Regions from separate parts of the Ideonella sp. BN130291 genome, predicted to be linked through region 1. Evidence: predicted binding sites of a transcription regulator. Region 1 holds the regulator's gene; the other holds the start of a gene.
The links. Region 1 encodes FNR, which switches genes on or off when oxygen is low (the NO sensors DNR and NnrR bind a similar motif). Its sites were predicted from a motif close to TTGATNNNNATCAA; they were not measured.

Region 1 (8,594 bases):
CAACCCGCTGCCGCGCTGGTGGATGGGCCTGTTCGTGGCCACCGTGCTGTTCTCCTTCGGCTACCTGATCTTCTACCCTGGCCTGGGCAGCGCGGACGGCACGCTCCAGTGGAGCAGCACCGCCCAGCACGCGGCCGAACAGCGCAAGGCCCGTGAGGCGACGGCGCCGCTGTACGCCCGCTTTGCCGGCCTGCCGGCGGACCAGCTGGCCCGCGAGCCGCAGGCGATGGGCATCGGCGAGCGCCTGTTCGTCAACCACTGCGCCACCTGCCACGGCTCGGACGCGCGCGGCAGCAAGGGCTTTCCCAACCTCACGGACAACGACTGGCTGCACGGCGGCACACCGGAGAAGATCGCGGAATCCATCACCCAGGGCCGCCAGGGCCAGATGCCACCGATGGCCGCCGCCGTGGGCGGCGAGCAGGACGTGCGCAACGTGGCCAACTACGTGCTCAGCCTCTCCGGCAGCCCGCACAACAGCCTGGCCGCGCAACTCGGCCGCGCCAAGTTCGCGGCCTGCGCCGCCTGCCACGGTCCCGACGGCCGCGGCAACCAGGCCTTGGGCGCACCCAACCTCACCGACAAGGTGTGGCTGCACGGCTGGGGCGAGGACGCGGTGGTCGCGATGATCAACAACGGCAAGACCAACGTGATGCCGGCGCATGCGAGCCGCTTGTCGCCTGAGCAGATTCATGTGCTGGCGAGCTACGTGTGGAGCCTGTCGCAGCCCAGGGGCCAGGCCGTTGCGTCGACGCAGTAACGAAAGACGACCATGAGCCAGGGCGTCGCCCGCGTGATCCCCATCCAGCCCGCCGCCAACGACGGGCAGCTGGTATCGCTGTACGCCAAGCAGGAAAAGATCTATCCCCGCGCCGTCCATGGCTGGTTCGCCGCCTGGCGCTGGGCCCTGGTGTGGCTCACGCAGGCCCTCTTCTACGGCCTGGCCTGGTTGCCCTGGAACGGCCGGCAGGCACTGCTGTTCGACCTGGCCTCGCGGCGCTTCTACATCTTCGACCTGGTGCTGTACCCGCAGGACTTCATCTACCTGACGGGGCTGCTGGTGGTCAGCGCGTTTTCGCTGTTCTTCTTCACCGCGCTGGCCGGGCGCCTGTGGTGCGGATACGCCTGCCCGCAGACGGTGTACACCGAGATCTTTCTCTGGGTGGAGCGCCATCTGGAGGGCGACCGCATGCAGCGCCTGAAGCTGGATGCCTCGCCCTGGAGCGCAACCAAGCTGCTGCGCAAGGGCGGCAAGCAGGTGATCTGGATCGCCATCGCGCTGTGGACCGGCTTCACCTTCGTCGGCTACTTCACCCCCATCCGCACGCTGGCCGCCGAGGCGCTGCAGTTCAGCTTCGGCCCGTGGGAATGGTTCTGGGTGCTGTTCTATGGGTTTGCCACCTACGGCAATGCAGGCTACCTGCGCGAGCAGGTGTGCAAGTACATGTGCCCGTATGCCCGCTTCCAGGGCGCGATGATCGATCGCGACACGATGATCATCAGCTACGACACGGCGCGTGGCGATCCGCGCGGCACCCGGGCGCGCAGCGCCGACCTCAAGACCCTGGGCCTGGGCGACTGCATCGACTGCGGCCTGTGCGTGCAGGTGTGCCCCACCGGCATCGACATCCGCGACGGCCTGCAGTCCGACTGCATCGGCTGCGCCGCCTGCATCGACGTGTGCAACGGCGTGATGGACAAGATGCACTACCCGCACGGCCTAATCCGCTATGCCACGCAGAACGGCATGACGCAAAAGCTCACGCGTGCCCAGATGCTCAGGCGCGCCCTGCGCCCGCGTGTGCTGGTGTACGGCACGGTGCTGATCGCCATCGTCGGCGCGCTGGGCACCAGCCTGGCCCTGCGCCAGCCATTCAGGGTGGACGTGGTGCGCGACCGCACCTCGCTGGCCCGCATGGTGGAGGACGGCCGCATCGAGAACGTGTACCGCCTGCAGGTGATGAACGCCACCGAGGCGCCCCAGCGCTATCGCGTCGGGGTGAAGGGCCTGGAGCAGGCCCGCATCAATGGCGCCACCGAGCTGGAGGTGCCGGCCGCCGGTGCCCGCTGGTTCGCGGTGGCGGTGCAGGTGCCGCACGAGACGGCCCGGAAGGCGCATCCGGGCGCCCACCCGATGCAGTTCGAGATCGAGCGCCTGGGGCCGGACGGCCACCACAGCGACGCCGAGGTGAGCGAGAAATCCACCTTCGTCGTGCCGCGCTGAACAGGAGACCACCCATGACCCACGCCGTGCTTTCTTCCGCTCCGCCGTCCGCCGCCCCCACGCCCTGGTGGCGCGTCAAGGTGATGTGGCTGGTGCTGGGTGGCCCCGTGTCGGTGGTGCTGGCTTGTGCGGTCACCGCGGTGTTCATCTGGCATGGCAGCGACCGCAGCGTGATGGACTCGATCGCCCCGGTGGTGAAGCCGCGGCCGGTGGCCACCGCCGATGCACCGGCACTGCAGGCGCGCAACCACGCGGCCACGGCTGCCGGGCGCTGAGCACCATGCCGGCCGCTGCCATGCCCACCCGCCCCACGCCACTGCCTTTCGCGCAACGGGTGCTGATGCTGTTGTGGCCGGCTTTCCTGGTGGCCGGCGTGCAGGCCGCGCTGGTGTTCGTGGTGGTGGACCCGCACACGCTGCAGTGGTTTGGCGTCACGCCGATCGAATGGCCGGTGCAGGCGGTCTACACCGTCACCTTCCTCATCTTCTGGGCCACCACGGCGAGCGCGGGCGCGCTGTCGCAGCTGCTGGCCGACCCCGAAGGCCTGCCGCGCTGGTAGCGCCGCGCGGCCGGGTTCAGCAGCTGGGGCTGTTCACCAGCCGCTGCAAGGCGGCCTGGTCCAGCACGCGGATCTGGCGCTGCTTGACTTCCAGCACACCATCGTCCTGGAACTTCGAGAAGGTGCGGCTCACGGTCTCGAGCTTCAGCCCGAGGTAGCTGCCGATCTCTTCGCGGGTCATGCGCAGCACCAGGGCCGAGGGAGAGAATCCGCGGGCCTGCAGGCGCTTGGTGAGGTTGAGCAGGAAGGCGGCGAGCCGCTCTTCCGCGCGCATGCTGCCCAGCAGCAGCATCACGCCATGGTCGCGCACGATCTCGCGGCTCATGATCTTGTGGAACTGGTGCTGCAGCTCGGTGAATTCGCGCGACAGCGATTCCAGGTCCTCATAAGGAATGGTGCAGACCTGCGAATCCTCCAGCGCCACCGCGTCGCAGCTGTGCCGGTCGGTGCTGATGCCGTCCAGGCCCAGCAGCTCGCCGGCCATCTGGAAGCCGGTGACCTGGTCGCGGCCGTCCTCGGCGCTCACCCGGGTCTTGAAGAAACCGGTGCGCACGGCGTACACCGCCTTGAACGGATCGCCGATGCGAAACAGCGTCTGCCCGCGGGGCACGGCGCGCCGGGTGGCCACCAGCCCGTCCAGGCGCTGCAGGTCGGCGCCGGACAGCCCGACAGGCAAGCACAACTCCCGCAGGTTGCAGCTGGAGCAGGCCACCTTCAGCGGGTGCAACCCATCGGCGTCGGCGGCCGCTCGCGGGGGGATGGAGGGAGGGTTCGTCGGTGTCAGCATGCGCAACCTCAAGAGCTGCCCCATTCTTTGCCAGGCGGGCGTGCGGGCGCTTGAGCCAAATCAAGGCCATGGCGCCCGGCGCTTGCCACAGTAGCGGCCATGGACGCTCCCACGCTCTGCCCGCCCCCGCGCACCCCGCTGTTCCCGCCCGAGCTGCTGCAACGGCTGGACATGAACGGGCCGCGCTACACCTCCTACCCCACGGCCGACCGCTTCGTCGAAGCCTATGGCGCGGCCGAGTACCGCCAGGCGCTGCGCCAGCGCGCCGAGGGGGCCACCATCGGCGGCCGGCCGCCGCTGTCGGTGTACGTGCACATCCCGTTCTGCGAATCGGTCTGCTACTACTGCGCCTGCAACAAGGTGATCACCCGGCACCATGAGCGCGCGGCGGACTACCTGGACGCACTGGAGCGCGAGATGGCGCTGCACGTGGCGGTGCTGGGCCCGAAGGAGGTGGCCTCGCAGCTGCACCTGGGCGGCGGCACGCCCACCTTCCTGAGCGACGAGGAGCTCACACGCCTCATGACCTCGCTGCGCCGGGCCTTCCATTTCGTGCCGGGCGCGGAAATGTCCATCGAGGTCGACCCGCGCACCGCCACGCCCGAGCGCCTGGCGCACCTGGCCTCCCTCGGTTTCAACCGGCTCAGCCTGGGCGTGCAGGATTTCGACGCCGATGTGCAGAAGGCGGTGCACCGGGTGCAGTCCTTCGAATCGGTGGAGGGCTTGATGCTGAGCGCCCGGGCGCTGGGCTATGAATCCATCAACGTGGACCTGATCTACGGCCTGCCGCTGCAGACCGAAGCCTCCTTCCAGCGCACCATCGCCCAGGTGTCGCGGCTGCGGCCCGACCGCATCGCGTTGTACGCCTATGCCCACCTGCCGCAGCGCTTCAAGCCGCAGCGGCGCATCGCCTCGGCCGACCTGCCGGCGGCCGCCACCCGCATCGGCATGCTGAGCGGCGCGATCGACGGCTTCCTGCAGGCGGGCTACGACTACATCGGCATGGACCACTTCGCGCTGCACAGCGACTCACTCGCCGCGGCCAAGCGCCAGGGCCGGCTGCACCGCAACTTCCAGGGCTACAGCACCCAGCCCGACTGCGACCTGGTGGCGCTGGGCGTGTCGGCCATCGGCCGCGTCGGGGCCAGCTACAGCCAGAACGCCAAGACGCTGGACGAGTACTACGACGCGCTGCGGCAGGGCGACTTCCCCACCGTGCGCGGCCTGGCTTTGTCGCGCGACGACCTGCTGCGCCGCGCGGTCATCATGGCGCTGATGTGCCAGGGCCGGCTGGAGTTCGAATCGATCGAATCGGCGCACCTCGTCAGCATGGACAGCCACTTCCGCAGTGAGCTGGAGCGGCTGCGGCCACTGGCCGATGCCGGCCTGGTGGTGCTGGAGCCCCGCGCCGTGCAGGTCACACCAGCAGGCTGGTACTTCGTGCGTGCGGTGGCCATGGTGTTCGACCGCTACCTGCAGGACGACACCACGCGCGCCCGCTTCTCGAGAATCATCTGAGATGGAACGACCCCCACGCTTACTTCGTTCGTTGCCCCCCGGGCGGCGCTGACATGAATGGCCCCGCCCTGCTGGCAGCCGCCGCCCTGATGGGCCTGGCCGGCTCGCCGCACTGTGCAGCGATGTGCAGCGCCCCTTGTGCTGCCGTGCTGCGTGGCTGCGGCGCATCGCGATCGGCGCCGCCGGCCTTCCACCTGGGCCGCGTGGCCGGTTATGCGCTCGCCGGTGCGGTGGCAGCGAGCAGCATGGCCGCGCTGCGCAGCCTGGCGGAGCTGGCGCCGCTGCTGCGGCCCTTGTGGACCTTGCTGCATGCGGGTGCTCTCGCGCTGGGCGTGTGGATGCTGGTCACCGGCCGGCTGCCCACCTGGCGCAGCGGGGCTTCGGCCGCCCTGGCGCCCGCTGCAGCGGGCGCGTCGCCTGGCTGGCATCGCATCGCCGGGCCCGGCCGTGCCGCCGCTGCCGGCAGCAGCTGGATCCTGTGGCCATGCGGCCTGTCCCAAGCGGCCTTGCTGCTGGCGGCGCTGGCGGACAGCCCCTGGCTGGGCGCAGCCACGATGGGCAGCTTCGCGCTAGCGTCTGCGCCGGCGTTGGTGTTGCTGCCGCTGGCGCTGCGTCGCTTGGCCGGCCCCGGCGGCCGCGCCCCCAGCGCTTGGCCGGCGCGCAGCGCCGGCGCGATGGTGGCCGCCGCATCCGGCTGGGCGCTCACCCATGGGCTGTGGGAGCGCGTGGCAGCCTGGTGCGCGACCTGAGCTGCGCGAGCCGCAGGTGCATCGGCCCGCGGTCGCAGGCGCAGTTCGCCTGCGGTCGATCGAGGGCCCCGCCTCGTGGCACCGCCCCCGCACGACGGGCATGCCTGCGCGGATCAGTACCCCAGCGCCAGCCCGGTGTTGCGCCGCGGGTCGTTGGCGCCGTAGTAGCGATTGTTGCCCACCGGCTTGCCGGCCAGCGACGGCGCGCCCACCAGGATGGCGGCCAGGTGGTTGGCCGGCTGCGCGCCGCCGAACTTGTGGCCCATGCCTTCGAGCATGCGGCGCGTGTCCGGGCTGAGCGCGAAGTTCTCGACGTTGGTGGCCTCCGGCAGCCATTGCTGGTGGAAGCGCGGTGCGTCCACCGCCTCCTGGATCGTCATGTCGTAGTCGATCACGTTGATGATGGTGTGCAGCACCGCGGTGATGATGCGGCTGCCGCCGGGCGTGCCCACCACCATCACCGGCTTGCCGTCCTTGGTGACGATGGTGGGGCTCATCGAGCTGAGCGGCCGCTTGCCCGGGGCGATGGCGTTGGCCTCGCCCTGCACCAGGCCGTAGAGGTTGGGCACGCCGATCTTGGCGGTGAAGTCGTCCATCTCGTCGTTGAGCAGCACGCCGGTGCCCTGCGCCGTGACCTTGGCGCCGAACCAGTCGTTCAGGGTGTAGGTGACCGACACTGCATTGCCCCACTTGTCGATGATCGAGTAGTGGGTGGTGTTGCTGCCCTCGTGCGGTGCCACGCCGGGCTTGATGTCCTTGGACACGCCGGCCTTGGCGGGGTCGATGGCCGCGCGGATCTTGCCGGCGTAGGCCTTGTCCAGCAGGCGGTCCAGCGGGTTCTTCACGAAGTCCGGGTCGCCGAGGTAGCTGTTGCGGTCCACGTAGGCATGGCGCATGGCCTCCACCTGCACATGCACCGCCTGCGCCGAGCGGAAGCCCATCTCCTTGAGCGGATAGCCCTCCAGCACGTTGAGGATCTCGCAGATGATCACGCCGCCGGAGCTGGGCGGCGGCGCCGACACCACGTGGTAGCCGCGGTAGTCACACTCCACCGGCGCCATCTCGCGCACCTTGTACTGGTCCAGGTCGGCCTGGGTGATGATGCCCTTGCCCGCCTGGCTGGACGCGACGATGGCCGCGGCCACCGGGCCCTTGTAGAAGCCGTCGGCGCCCTTGTCGCGGATGAGCTTCAGCGTCTTGGCCAGGTCGCGCTGCACCAGCTTCTGGCCGGGCGCAAACGGCTCGCCGCGGTTGAGGAAGATGGCGGCGGTGGCCGGGTCCTTGCGGAAATCCTCGGTGGCGGTGTGCAGCAGCTCCACGTCGCCCTGCTCAAGGGTGTAGCCGCGCTCGGCATAGGCAATCGCCGGTGCCATGAGCGTGGCGCGCTTCATGCTGCCGTAGTGGGCCAGCGCGTATTCCAGGCCGGCGACGCTGCCGGGCACACCCACGGCGAGGTGGCCGGTGGTGCTCAGGCCCTTGACCACGTTGCCGTCCGGGCCGAGGTACATGTTGGGCGTGGCGGCCAGCGGCGCCTTTTCGCGGAAGTCGAGAAAGGTCTTGCGGCCGTTGGCCAGCTGGATGGTCATGAAACCACCGCCGCCCAGGTTGCCGGCCGCCGGGTACACCACCGAGAGCGCATAACCCACCGCCACCGCGGCGTCGATGGCGTTGCCGCCTTCCTTGAGCACGTCCACGCCGACCCGGCTGGCCAGGTGCTGCGCCGTGACCACCATGCCGTTCTCGGCGGCCACCGGCGCGGGGGAGGCGGCCTGGGCCGTGGCCACGAAGCCGGTGGTCATCACCGCCAGCAGCAGGCGGTGGACAAGCGGCAGGTGCGGAAGCGTTCGATCGGCAAGCAGCATGAGGGCGTCTCCAGTCAGGCGGTGTGTTGTGGGCGTGCCGGGGGCACGGCCGGGCCACTCTAGCGCGGCGGCCGGAGGTCACAACGGGTTCGGCGCGTAACAGATTCTTCCAGCGGCGGACAAGCCTGCGAAGCTGCGCGTGCCTCACCCCACAATTCAGCGCGGCGCCATGCGCAGCGCACCATCGAGCCGGATGGTCTCGCCATTGAGGTGGCCGTTGGTCACCGCGTGCAGCGCCAGGGCCGCAAACTCCTCCGGCTGGCCCAGCCGGGGCGGGAACGGGATGGAGGCCGCCAGCGATTGCTGCACTGCGTCGGGCAAGGTCTTCATCAGCGGCGTCTCGAACAGGCCCGGCGCGATGGTGACCACGCGGATGCCGTGCTGCGCCAGGTCGCGTGCCAGCGGCAGCGTCATGGAGACCAGGCCGCCCTTGGACGCCGAATACGCTTCCTGGCCCACCTGGCCGTCGTACGCCGCCACCGAGGCGGTCATCAGCACCATGCCGCGCTCGCCGCCGGCCAGCGGCTCGAGCCTGGCCATGGCGGCCGCCGCCAGGCGCACCACGTTGTAGGTACCGATCAGGTTGATGCGCACCACACGCTCGAAGTCCTCCAGCGGCGCGGGCTGCCCGTCCTTGCCGATGACGCGCTTGGCGGTGCCGATGCCGGCGATGTTCATCACGATGCGCGCTGTGCCGTGGGCGGCGCTGGCGCCGTCCAGCGCCTGCTGCAGGCTGGCGGTGTCAGCGATATCGCAGGTGAAGGCCCGGCCGCCGATCGCATCGGCCACGCGCTGCGCGCCCTCGGCATTGCGGTCCAGCACCGACACCCTGGCGCCCGCCGCGGCCAGCGCCCGCGCCACCGCTTCGCCGAGCCCGCTGCCGCCGCCGGTGACC
Region 2 (8,594 bases), on a different contig from region 1:
GAGGTAGACGAAAGTGAAGACGCCGATCCAGACCACGTCCAGGAAGTGCCAGAACATCGACAGGCACATCAGGCGGCGCTTGTTCTCCGGGATGAGGCCGAGCTTGCGCACCTGCAGCATCAAGGTCACCAGCCAGATGATGCCGAAGGTGACGTGCAGGCCGTGCGTGCCCACCAGCGTGAAGAAGGACGACAGGAAGGCGCTGCGCTGCGGCCCCGCACCTTCGTGGATGAGGTGGCTGAACTCGAAGAGCTCGATGCCCAGGAAGCCCAGCCCCAGCAGGCCGGTGATCGCCAGCCAGCCCAGCACTGCCTTCTGCCGCCCGTGCTGCATGCCGATCATGGCAAAGCCATAGGTGATGGACGAGAACAACAGCAGCGCGGTGTTGGCGGCCACCAGCGGCAGGTCGAACAGGTCGGCGCCGGAGGGGCCGGCCGCGTAGCTGCGCCCCAGCACCGCGTACACCGCGAACAGCACCGCGAAGATGAGGCAGTCGCTCATCAGGTACAGCCAGAACCCCAGCAGCGTGCCCTGCTGCGGATGGTGGTCGCCGTTGTCGTAGAAGACCGGCGCGCCGTTGAGCGACAGCGTGGAGGCGTTGTGCATGGTCATGCTCGATCAGGCTTTAGGCCGCGGCGCCCAGCGCCTGGGTGAGCGCCTGGGTGCGGGCGTGCTCGGTGCGGGCCACCACGTCGGCGTCGATGTGGTAGTCGCGCTGGTAGTTGAAGGTGTGCACGATGGCGGCGATCACCGTGGCGGCGAAGGTCGCGATCACCGGCAGCCACATGTGCCAGATGAGTGCAAAGCCGCAGGCGGTGGCCAGCATCGCGATCACGAAGCCCGCGGCGGTGTTCTTCGGCATGTGGATGGCCTTGAAGCCGGCCAGCGGGCGCTGCGCGCCGCGGCGCTTCATGTCGTGCCAGGCATCCTGCTCGTGCACGATGGGCGTGAACGCGAAGTTGTAGTCCGCCGGCGGGCTGGCGGTGGACCATTCCAGCGTGCGGCCCTCCCACGGGTCACCGGTCACGTCGCGCAGCTGCTCACGGCGGCGATAGCTCACCACCAGCTGCACAAGGAAGGCGCCGATGCCCAGGGCCACGATGCCGGCGCCCACGGCCGCGATCTGGAACCAGATCTGCAGCGACGGATCGTCGAAGTGGCTCATGCGGCGGGTGATGCCCATCAGGCCCAGCACGTACAGCGGCGTGAACGCGACCCAGAAGCCGACGAACCAGCACCAGAAGCTCACCTTGCCCCAGAACGCGTCGAGCTTGAAGCCGAAGGCCTTGGGAAACCAGTAGTTGATGCCGGCGAAGAGGCCAAACACCACGCCGCCGATGATCACGTTGTGGAAGTGCGCGATCAGGAACAGGCTGTTGTGCAGCACGAAGTCGGCCGCCGGCACCGCCAGCAGCACGCCCGTCATGCCGCCGACCGTGAAGGTGACCATGAAGCCCACCGTCCACAGCATGGGCACCTCGAACTTGATGCGGCCGCGGTACATGGTGAACAGCCAGTTGAAGATCTTGGCCCCGGTGGGGATCGAGATGATCATGGTCGTGATCCCGAAGAACGAGTTCACGCTGGCGCCCGAGCCCATGGTGAAGAAGTGGTGCAGCCACACCAGGTACGACAGGATGGTGATCACCACCGTGGCGTACACCATGGACGCGTAACCGAACAGCTTCTTGCCGCTGAAGGTGGACACCACCTCGCTGAAGATGCCGAACACCGGGAGCACCAGGATGTAGACCTCGGGGTGGCCCCAGATCCAGATCAGGTTCACGTACAGCATGGCGTTGCCGCCCATGTCGTTGGTGAAGAAGGCGGTGCCCAGGTAGCGGTCGGCCGTCAGCAGCGCCAGCGTGGCCGCCAGCACCGGGAAGGTGGCAACGATCAGCACGTTGGTGCACAGGCTGGTCCAGGTGAACACCGGCATCTTCATCATCGTCATGCCGGGTGCGCGCATCTTGATGATGGTGGCGATCAGGTTGATGCCCGACAGCGTGGTGCCGATGCCGGCGATCTGCAGCGACCACAGGTAGTAGTCCACGCCCACGTCCGGGCTCTGCAGCAGGCCCGACAGCGGCGGATAGGCCAGCCAGCCAGTCTTGGCGAATTCGCCCACGAAGAGCGACATCATCACCAGCGCCGCGCCGCCGGCGGTCATCCAGAAGCTGAAGTTGTTCAGGAACGGGAAGGCCACGTCGCGCGCGCCGATCTGCAGCGGCACCACGTAGTTCATGAAGCCCGTGACCAGCGGCATGGCCACGAAGAAGATCATGATCACGCCGTGGGCGGTGAAGATCTGGTCATAGTGGTGCGGCGGGAGAAAGCCGGGGTTGTCGCCGAAGGCCATGGCCTGCTGTGCGCGCATCATGGCCGCGTCGGCAAAGCCGCGCAGCAGCATCACCAGGCCCAGCACGATGTACATGATGCCGATCTTCTTGTGGTCGATGCTGGTGATCCAGTCGCGCCACAGCGGCGTCCACAGCTGCATGCGGGTGAGCCACACCAGCACGAACAGGCCCCCCAGCGCCGCGGCGGCGAAGGTGCCGACGAGGATGGGCTCGTGGTAGGGAATGGCCTCCAGGCTCAGGCGGCCGAACAGCAGGTCGGAAGTCATGGCGGCACTCACTTCGCGGCAGCGGGGGTGGCGGGCAGGGCGGCCAGCGTGAGCGGCGCTCCGCTCGGGTTGGCGGGTGTGCAGACGGCGGCCGAGGCGACCACCGTGCGCTGCAGCGTGCTGCCATCGGCGTTGCGCCAAGCGCTGCGGGCCAGGCCGTCAATGCCTTGCTTGCCCAGGCCGCCGGCGGCGTCGATCGCCATCATCTGGTGCATGCACATCTTGCTGCCGTCGACACAGCGGTTGACGATGGCCCCCCAGAGGTCGGCATCCACGCCGGCATAGCGGCGCACCGGCTCGCGGCTGCTCGGCTGCTCCAGCTGCAGGTAGGCGGCGCGCGTGAGGTTGGCACCTTGCGCCTTGTTGTCCGCCACCCAGCGCTCGAAGTCGGCGGTGGACAGGCCCAGGAAGGGGAAACGCATGTCGGAGAAGCCGCCGCCGCTGTAATTCGCAGAGAAGCCTTCATAGCGGCCGGCTTTGTTGATCACCGCGTGCAGCTGGGTCTCCATGCCCGGCATCGCGTAGATCTGGCCGGCCAGCGCGGGGATGTAGAACGAGTTCATCACGTTCGAGGCGGTGATGCGGAACTCGATCGGCCGGTCCACCGGCGCGGCCAGCTCGTTCACCGTGGCGATGCCCTGCTCGGGGTAGAGGAACAGCCACTTCCAGTCCAGCGCCACCACCTGCACGACCAGCGGCTTCATGTCAGCGGGCACCGCGCGCTGCGCGTCGATGCGGTCCAGCGGGCGGTAGGGGTCCAGCTTGTGGGTGCTGATCCAGGTGATCGCGCCCAGCGCGATGATGATGAGCAGCGGCGCGCCCCAGATCACCAGCTCCAGCCGGGTGGAATGGTCCCAGTCCGGCGTGTAGGTGGCCGAGGCGTTGGATTGCCGGTAGCGCCAGGCAAAGAACAGCGTCAGCGCGATCACCGGCACGATGATCAGCAGCATCAGCAGCGTGGAGGTGACGATCAGCTGGGCCTGCTGGGCCGCGACGTGGCCGTGCGGCTTCATCACGATGGTGTCGCAGCCGGCCAGCAACAGCGCGCCGGGCATCGCCAGCAGGGCCAGGGTTCGGGGGAGGAGGCGTTGAGTGGACATCAGGGTTACCGAGCGCGCGGGTAAACCAGGGTTGCGCATCGGTGGCGAATGTATCTTCATTGACGCCGCTCAACGATTGGACATTTTGTCCCAGGGCCCCCGGGCCGCCCTCTTGCCGTACCTCAATGCCTTCTGCCGCCATCCACGATTTCGACCCGGCCCGCCGCGCGCCCCAGGACCCCTCCGCTCCCCCCGATCCCCGCAACGACGCTGCCAGCGTGGCGCCCGGTGACATCGCCGTGGGCGTGGTGATCGGGCGGGCGTCGGAATATTTCGACTTCTTCGTCTACGGCATCGCCTCGGTGCTGGTGTTCCCGGCCGTCTTCTTTCCCTTTGCCAGCCGGCTGGAAGGCACCTTGTGGGCCTTTGTGCTGTTCGCCGCGGCCTTCGTGGTGCGGCCGATCGGCACGCTGGCGGGCATGCAGCTGCAGCGCCACTTCGGGCGTGGCACCAAGCTGACCGTGGCGCTGTTCCTGCTCGGCAGCTCCACCGTGGGCATGGCGCTGCTGCCGAGCTACGCGCGCTCAGGAGAGCTGGCGATCGTGCTGCTGGCGCTGTGTCGCATCGGCCAGGGGCTGGCGCTGGGCGGCTCCTGGGACGGCCTGCCTTCACTGCTGGCCCTCAATGCGCCCCGGCAGCGCCGCGGCTGGTACGCCATGCTGGGCCAGCTGGGCGCGCCGCTGGGCTTTCTGGTGGCCTGCGGGCTGTTTGCCTACCTCTGGGGGAACCTCTCGAACGCCGACTTCCTCGGCTGGGGCTGGCGCTTCCCGTTCTTTGCCGCCTTTGCGATCAACGTGGTGGCGCTGTTCGCCCGCCTGCGCCTGGTGGTCACGCATGAATACGAGCGTGAGCTGGAGGCGCACGAGCTGGAGCCGTGCAACGTGCGGGACCTGGTCGCCGCTCAGGGCCACAACGTCTTCATCGGCGCCTTTGCCGCGCTGGCGAGCTATGCGCTGTTCCACCTGGTGACGGTGTTCCCGCTGTCATGGGTGGCGCTGTACTCGCAGCAGTCGATCGGCGAGTTCCTGTCGGTGGAACTGGTGGGCGCGCTGCTGGCCGCGGCCGCGATGCCGCTGTCGGGCCTGCTGGCCGACCGCATCGGCCGCCGCCGCACCCTGGGCACGCTGGCAATCGCCATCGCCGTCTTCAGCCTGTTCACGCCCTGGCTGTTGGGCGGCGGACCGCTGGCGCAGGATGCCTTCATCCTCGTGGGCTTCGTGCTGCTGGGGCTGTCCTACGGCCAAGCCGCCGGCTCGGTGACGTCGAACTTCCTGCCGCGCTTTCGCTACACCGGGGCGGCGCTGACGGCCGACCTGGCCTGGCTGGTGGGCGCGGCCTTTGCACCGTTGGTGGCGCTGGGGCTGTCGGCGCGCTTCGGGCTGGTGGCGGTGAGCCTGTACCTGCTGTCCGGCGCCGCCTGCACGCTGCTGGCGCTGCGGGCCAACCGCACGATGTCGGCGGTGCGGGACTGAGGGCTGTCCCACTGCGGGGCCGGTCAGACAGTGAGTGCAGAAGGGCCGCTCAGCCGAGCGGCCCTTGCGCTTGGACTCGTCAGGCCTCGACCTGCTCCACCTCGGCCATGATTTCTTCCTTCCGCTCGGCGAACCGCTCGCCGATGGCCCGGAGGTCCAGGCTCGACTGCCGCACCTTCGGGAAGAGGTCGCTCTCCTCCCGGCCGACATGCTGGCCGACATGGCCGCCCAGCACCTTCATCGTCGCATCGAAGTGCGGCTTGTCCGGCGACATGCTCACGAGGTCGGCGATGAGGTGTCGCGTGCTGTTGTGTTCAACCGTCGCCTCGTGCAGGAGGTGCTGCGCATCGATGGCGTCAGCGGCGGCGGGGTAGAAGATCTCTTCCTTGGCGGCCATGTGCACGGTCACCGTCCAGCAGATGTCATCGGCCAGCGAGCGCTTCTGCTCGTTGGCGGCGCCTTGTTGCACCAGCCCTGCATACCGGTCGAACAGCGCCTTCATGGCCTGGTTGTCGGACTGCAGCAGCGCCACGGCGTCCAGGAATGCGGGGGACGACGTCGCGAGGGTTTTGGATTGTTGAGTCATTCTGGTCTCCGTCATGGCCCGCGTAGGCAACGCATGGAGCGGCAAGGAGTGCCGGGCGTTGCAGCGGGAAGGGGTGGGATGGAGCGGGCCGTAAGGGCTCGCGCGGGGCGGTGGCCAGATGCACCACTGAAACGTCAAGGCGCCCGCGCAGGCGCCTTGGTTGGGTCTGGGCGATTGTACCGGTTGGGAAAACGGCGCTTTGAAAATGCTGTATAAACGTACAGCTTCAGGAGACGTCTATGCCCCAGCTGCTTCGTGAGAACTATCGCCCGTCCACCCGCCGCCCGCCCGCCTGGCTGTTGCGCATCTGGCATTGGCTTTGAGTGCGCCCTAGGAGCCGGTTGTTGTGAACGCTCCTCTTCTGCCGGAAGTGCTGCTGCTGCGCGACGCCAGCGAGCAGACCGCGCTGCCGCTGGCCGCCGACGGCGTGCTGCGATACCTGTGGGAAGGCCGTTTTGGCGCGATGCTCATTGAGGTGATCGGCGACAAGGTCATGGTGAACGGTCAGGTGGTTACACCGGTCGAGCAGCCGGACGCCGACTCACGGGCATGACCCCTGCTCCGAAGGGAGCATGTACCTCGTGCAGATCCTTCTGCCCTGGCAGCCAGATGGCGACCAGGCACTGCAACGCCAGCGGTTCGCGCACGAGCGCAACCAACTGGTGCAGCGCTTCGGTGGCCTCACGAGCTTCAGCCGCGCGCCGGCGAAAGGACTGTGGCGTGACGATGAATCAGGCGCCGTGGTGCCTGACGACATCGTGGTGCTGGAAGTGATGACGCCCACGCTCGACAAGGCCTGGTGGGCCAGCCATCGCGCTGAGCTGGAGCAGCGCTTCGAGCAGGACGAGATCGTGGTGCGCGCTCATCTTGTGGAGCAGCTGTAGGCGCGGCTGCGAGCGTCGCTCTCCTCCACCACAACGCGGAGAGCTTCAGGCCTCTTCCAGCCAATGACAGCCTGCACCGCAGGTGGCATCCTCCCCGTACTCGGCCGACATCGGCGAACGAGCAAACAGGGAGCACACAAATGAAGACGATGCTTGGCTTGACGAAGGCCGTGTTGCGGCACTTCGCAAATCGCTGCGCAACGCCGCTGGGCGCAGCACTGCTGACGGGGGCGATGACGGCAACGACCATGGCCGCGCCACCCTCTACCAGCGGGGCCGAAAGCCGGCCGCCCCCAGCGCAACTCCAGCTGTCGGTGCTGTCCAGCCGACCCGACATGGTCACCGGCGGCACGGTCCTGATGGGCGTGCGCCTGGGCACCAGCGCGTCGCCTCGTTCGGTGCACCTGGCGGTCAATGGCGTCGTGGTCCAGCAGCCCCTTCGACCGACCGCCGATCCCGCGGTGTACCAGGTGCTGCTGCCGGGCCTGGCGCTGGGCCACAACCGGGTGGATGCCTGGAGCCGCATTGCGGGTGGGCATGCGCACATCAACGTCGTGAACCACCCGAGCACCGGGCCTGTTTTTTCAGGCCAGCGCATCGGTCCTTTCGAATGCCGCACGGCGGAGTCCGGCCTGGGTGCGCCCCTCGACCTGGACTGCTCCGCGCCGACGCGCTACGACTGGTTCTACCTGACACGCTCAGGCGAACCGAAGCCGCTGCCTGCACCACCGGCGCCGCCATGGCCCAGCGACATGGCCGCCACCACCACCAGCGAGGGCAAGACCGTGCCCTTCATCGTGCGGGTGGAGTCGGGCACGCTGAACCGGTCCATCTACCGCATTGCCGTGCTGCAGGAGCCCGGCAAGGACCCGGCTGCCGTGCCGACGAGCTGGAACCAGCGGCTCATCCTGCGCTTTGGCGAGTCGACGGCCGCGCAGTACCAGCAGGGCGTCAGCCAGGTCACCGACGTCTTCAAGTCAGACACCATCGACCAGCAAAGCCTGTATGCGCTCGGCAAAGGTTATGCGTATGCGGTGTCCACGCTCAACGTGCACAAGGTCAACGTCAACGACGTGATCGCCGCAGAGACGGCGATGATGCTGCGCGAGCACGTGGCCAAGGCCTATGGCGTGGCGCGCTGGATGCTCGGCATGGGGGGCTCGGGCGGTGCCATCCAGCAGCTGCTCATCGCGCAAAACTACCCCGGCATCCTGGACGGTGTGATGCCGGACGCGGCATTCCCTGACGTGATGGCCACCGCCATGGTCGTCAGCGACTGCCGTCTCCTCAATCGCTACTTCCAGCGCGCACCTGCGTCGGCCGCGGTGCGCAAGGCGGTGGAGGGCCACACCAAGGGCACCTGCGCCAATTGGGACCAAGGCCTGGGCGATGCCATCGTCGCCACCAGTGGCGCGGTCACCCCGCCGTGCGGGCTCAACAACAGCGCGCTGGTCTACAACCCCACCACCCATCCCGGCGGCGCACGCTGCACGGTCTATGACGTGAACGACGCGTCCCTGGGGCGCGACGGCGAGGGTCGTGCGCCTCGCCCGCTGGACAACATCGGTATCCAGTACGGACTGTCGGGCCTGAAGCAAGGGGCGCTCACGGCGGAGCAGTTCGTGACCCTGAACGAGAACGTTGGCGGCTATGACGCCGACGGCAACCTGCAGGCGGCCAGAACCCCGGCCGACCTGGCAGGCCTGCGGCGCGCCTACGCGCTGGGACGCGTGGGATCGGGTGCCGGCGGGCTGGCCACCGTACCCTTGCTGCAGATGCGCGCCGTCACCGAGCCGGCCGGCGACATCCACACCCTGGACAACGACTTCAAGCTGCGCGCGCAGCTGCAGCGCTCGAACGGCCGCAGCGACAACCAGGTGATCTGGGTGCTGCCTCATCCGGCGCTGGCCCTGCTGCTGGGGCTGG

Region 2: the regulator FNR is predicted to act here: its motif matches at 3,786-3,799, upstream of cyoA (ubiquinol oxidase subunit II).

What each region holds. Positions count from the first base shown of each region.
Region 1 covers NZ_JAZARE010000013.1:138,347-146,940, reverse strand. The annotation lists gene ccoP (cytochrome-c oxidase, cbb3-type subunit III) at 1-760, shown strand, start outside; gene ccoG (cytochrome c oxidase accessory protein CcoG) at 773-2,224, shown strand; gene VPH43_RS24275 (hypothetical protein) at 2,239-2,499, shown strand; gene VPH43_RS24270 (hypothetical protein) at 2,520-2,783, shown strand; gene fnr (fumarate/nitrate reduction transcriptional regulator Fnr) at 2,800-3,570, opposite strand; gene hemN (oxygen-independent coproporphyrinogen III oxidase) at 3,670-5,088, shown strand; gene VPH43_RS24255 (sulfite exporter TauE/SafE family protein) at 5,142-5,837, shown strand; gene ggt (gamma-glutamyltransferase) at 5,951-7,636, opposite strand; gene VPH43_RS24245 (SDR family NAD(P)-dependent oxidoreductase) at 7,856-8,594, opposite strand, start outside.
Region 2 covers NZ_JAZARE010000002.1:494,295-502,888, reverse strand. The annotation lists gene cyoC (cytochrome o ubiquinol oxidase subunit III) at 1-606, opposite strand, end outside; gene cyoB (cytochrome o ubiquinol oxidase subunit I) at 626-2,626, opposite strand; gene cyoA (ubiquinol oxidase subunit II) at 2,635-3,726, opposite strand; gene VPH43_RS05645 (MFS transporter) at 3,852-5,198, shown strand; gene VPH43_RS05640 (hemerythrin domain-containing protein) at 5,278-5,730, opposite strand; gene VPH43_RS05635 (hypothetical protein) at 6,131-6,337, shown strand; gene VPH43_RS05630 (hypothetical protein) at 6,366-6,668, shown strand; gene VPH43_RS05625 (DUF6351 family protein) at 6,809-8,594, shown strand, end outside.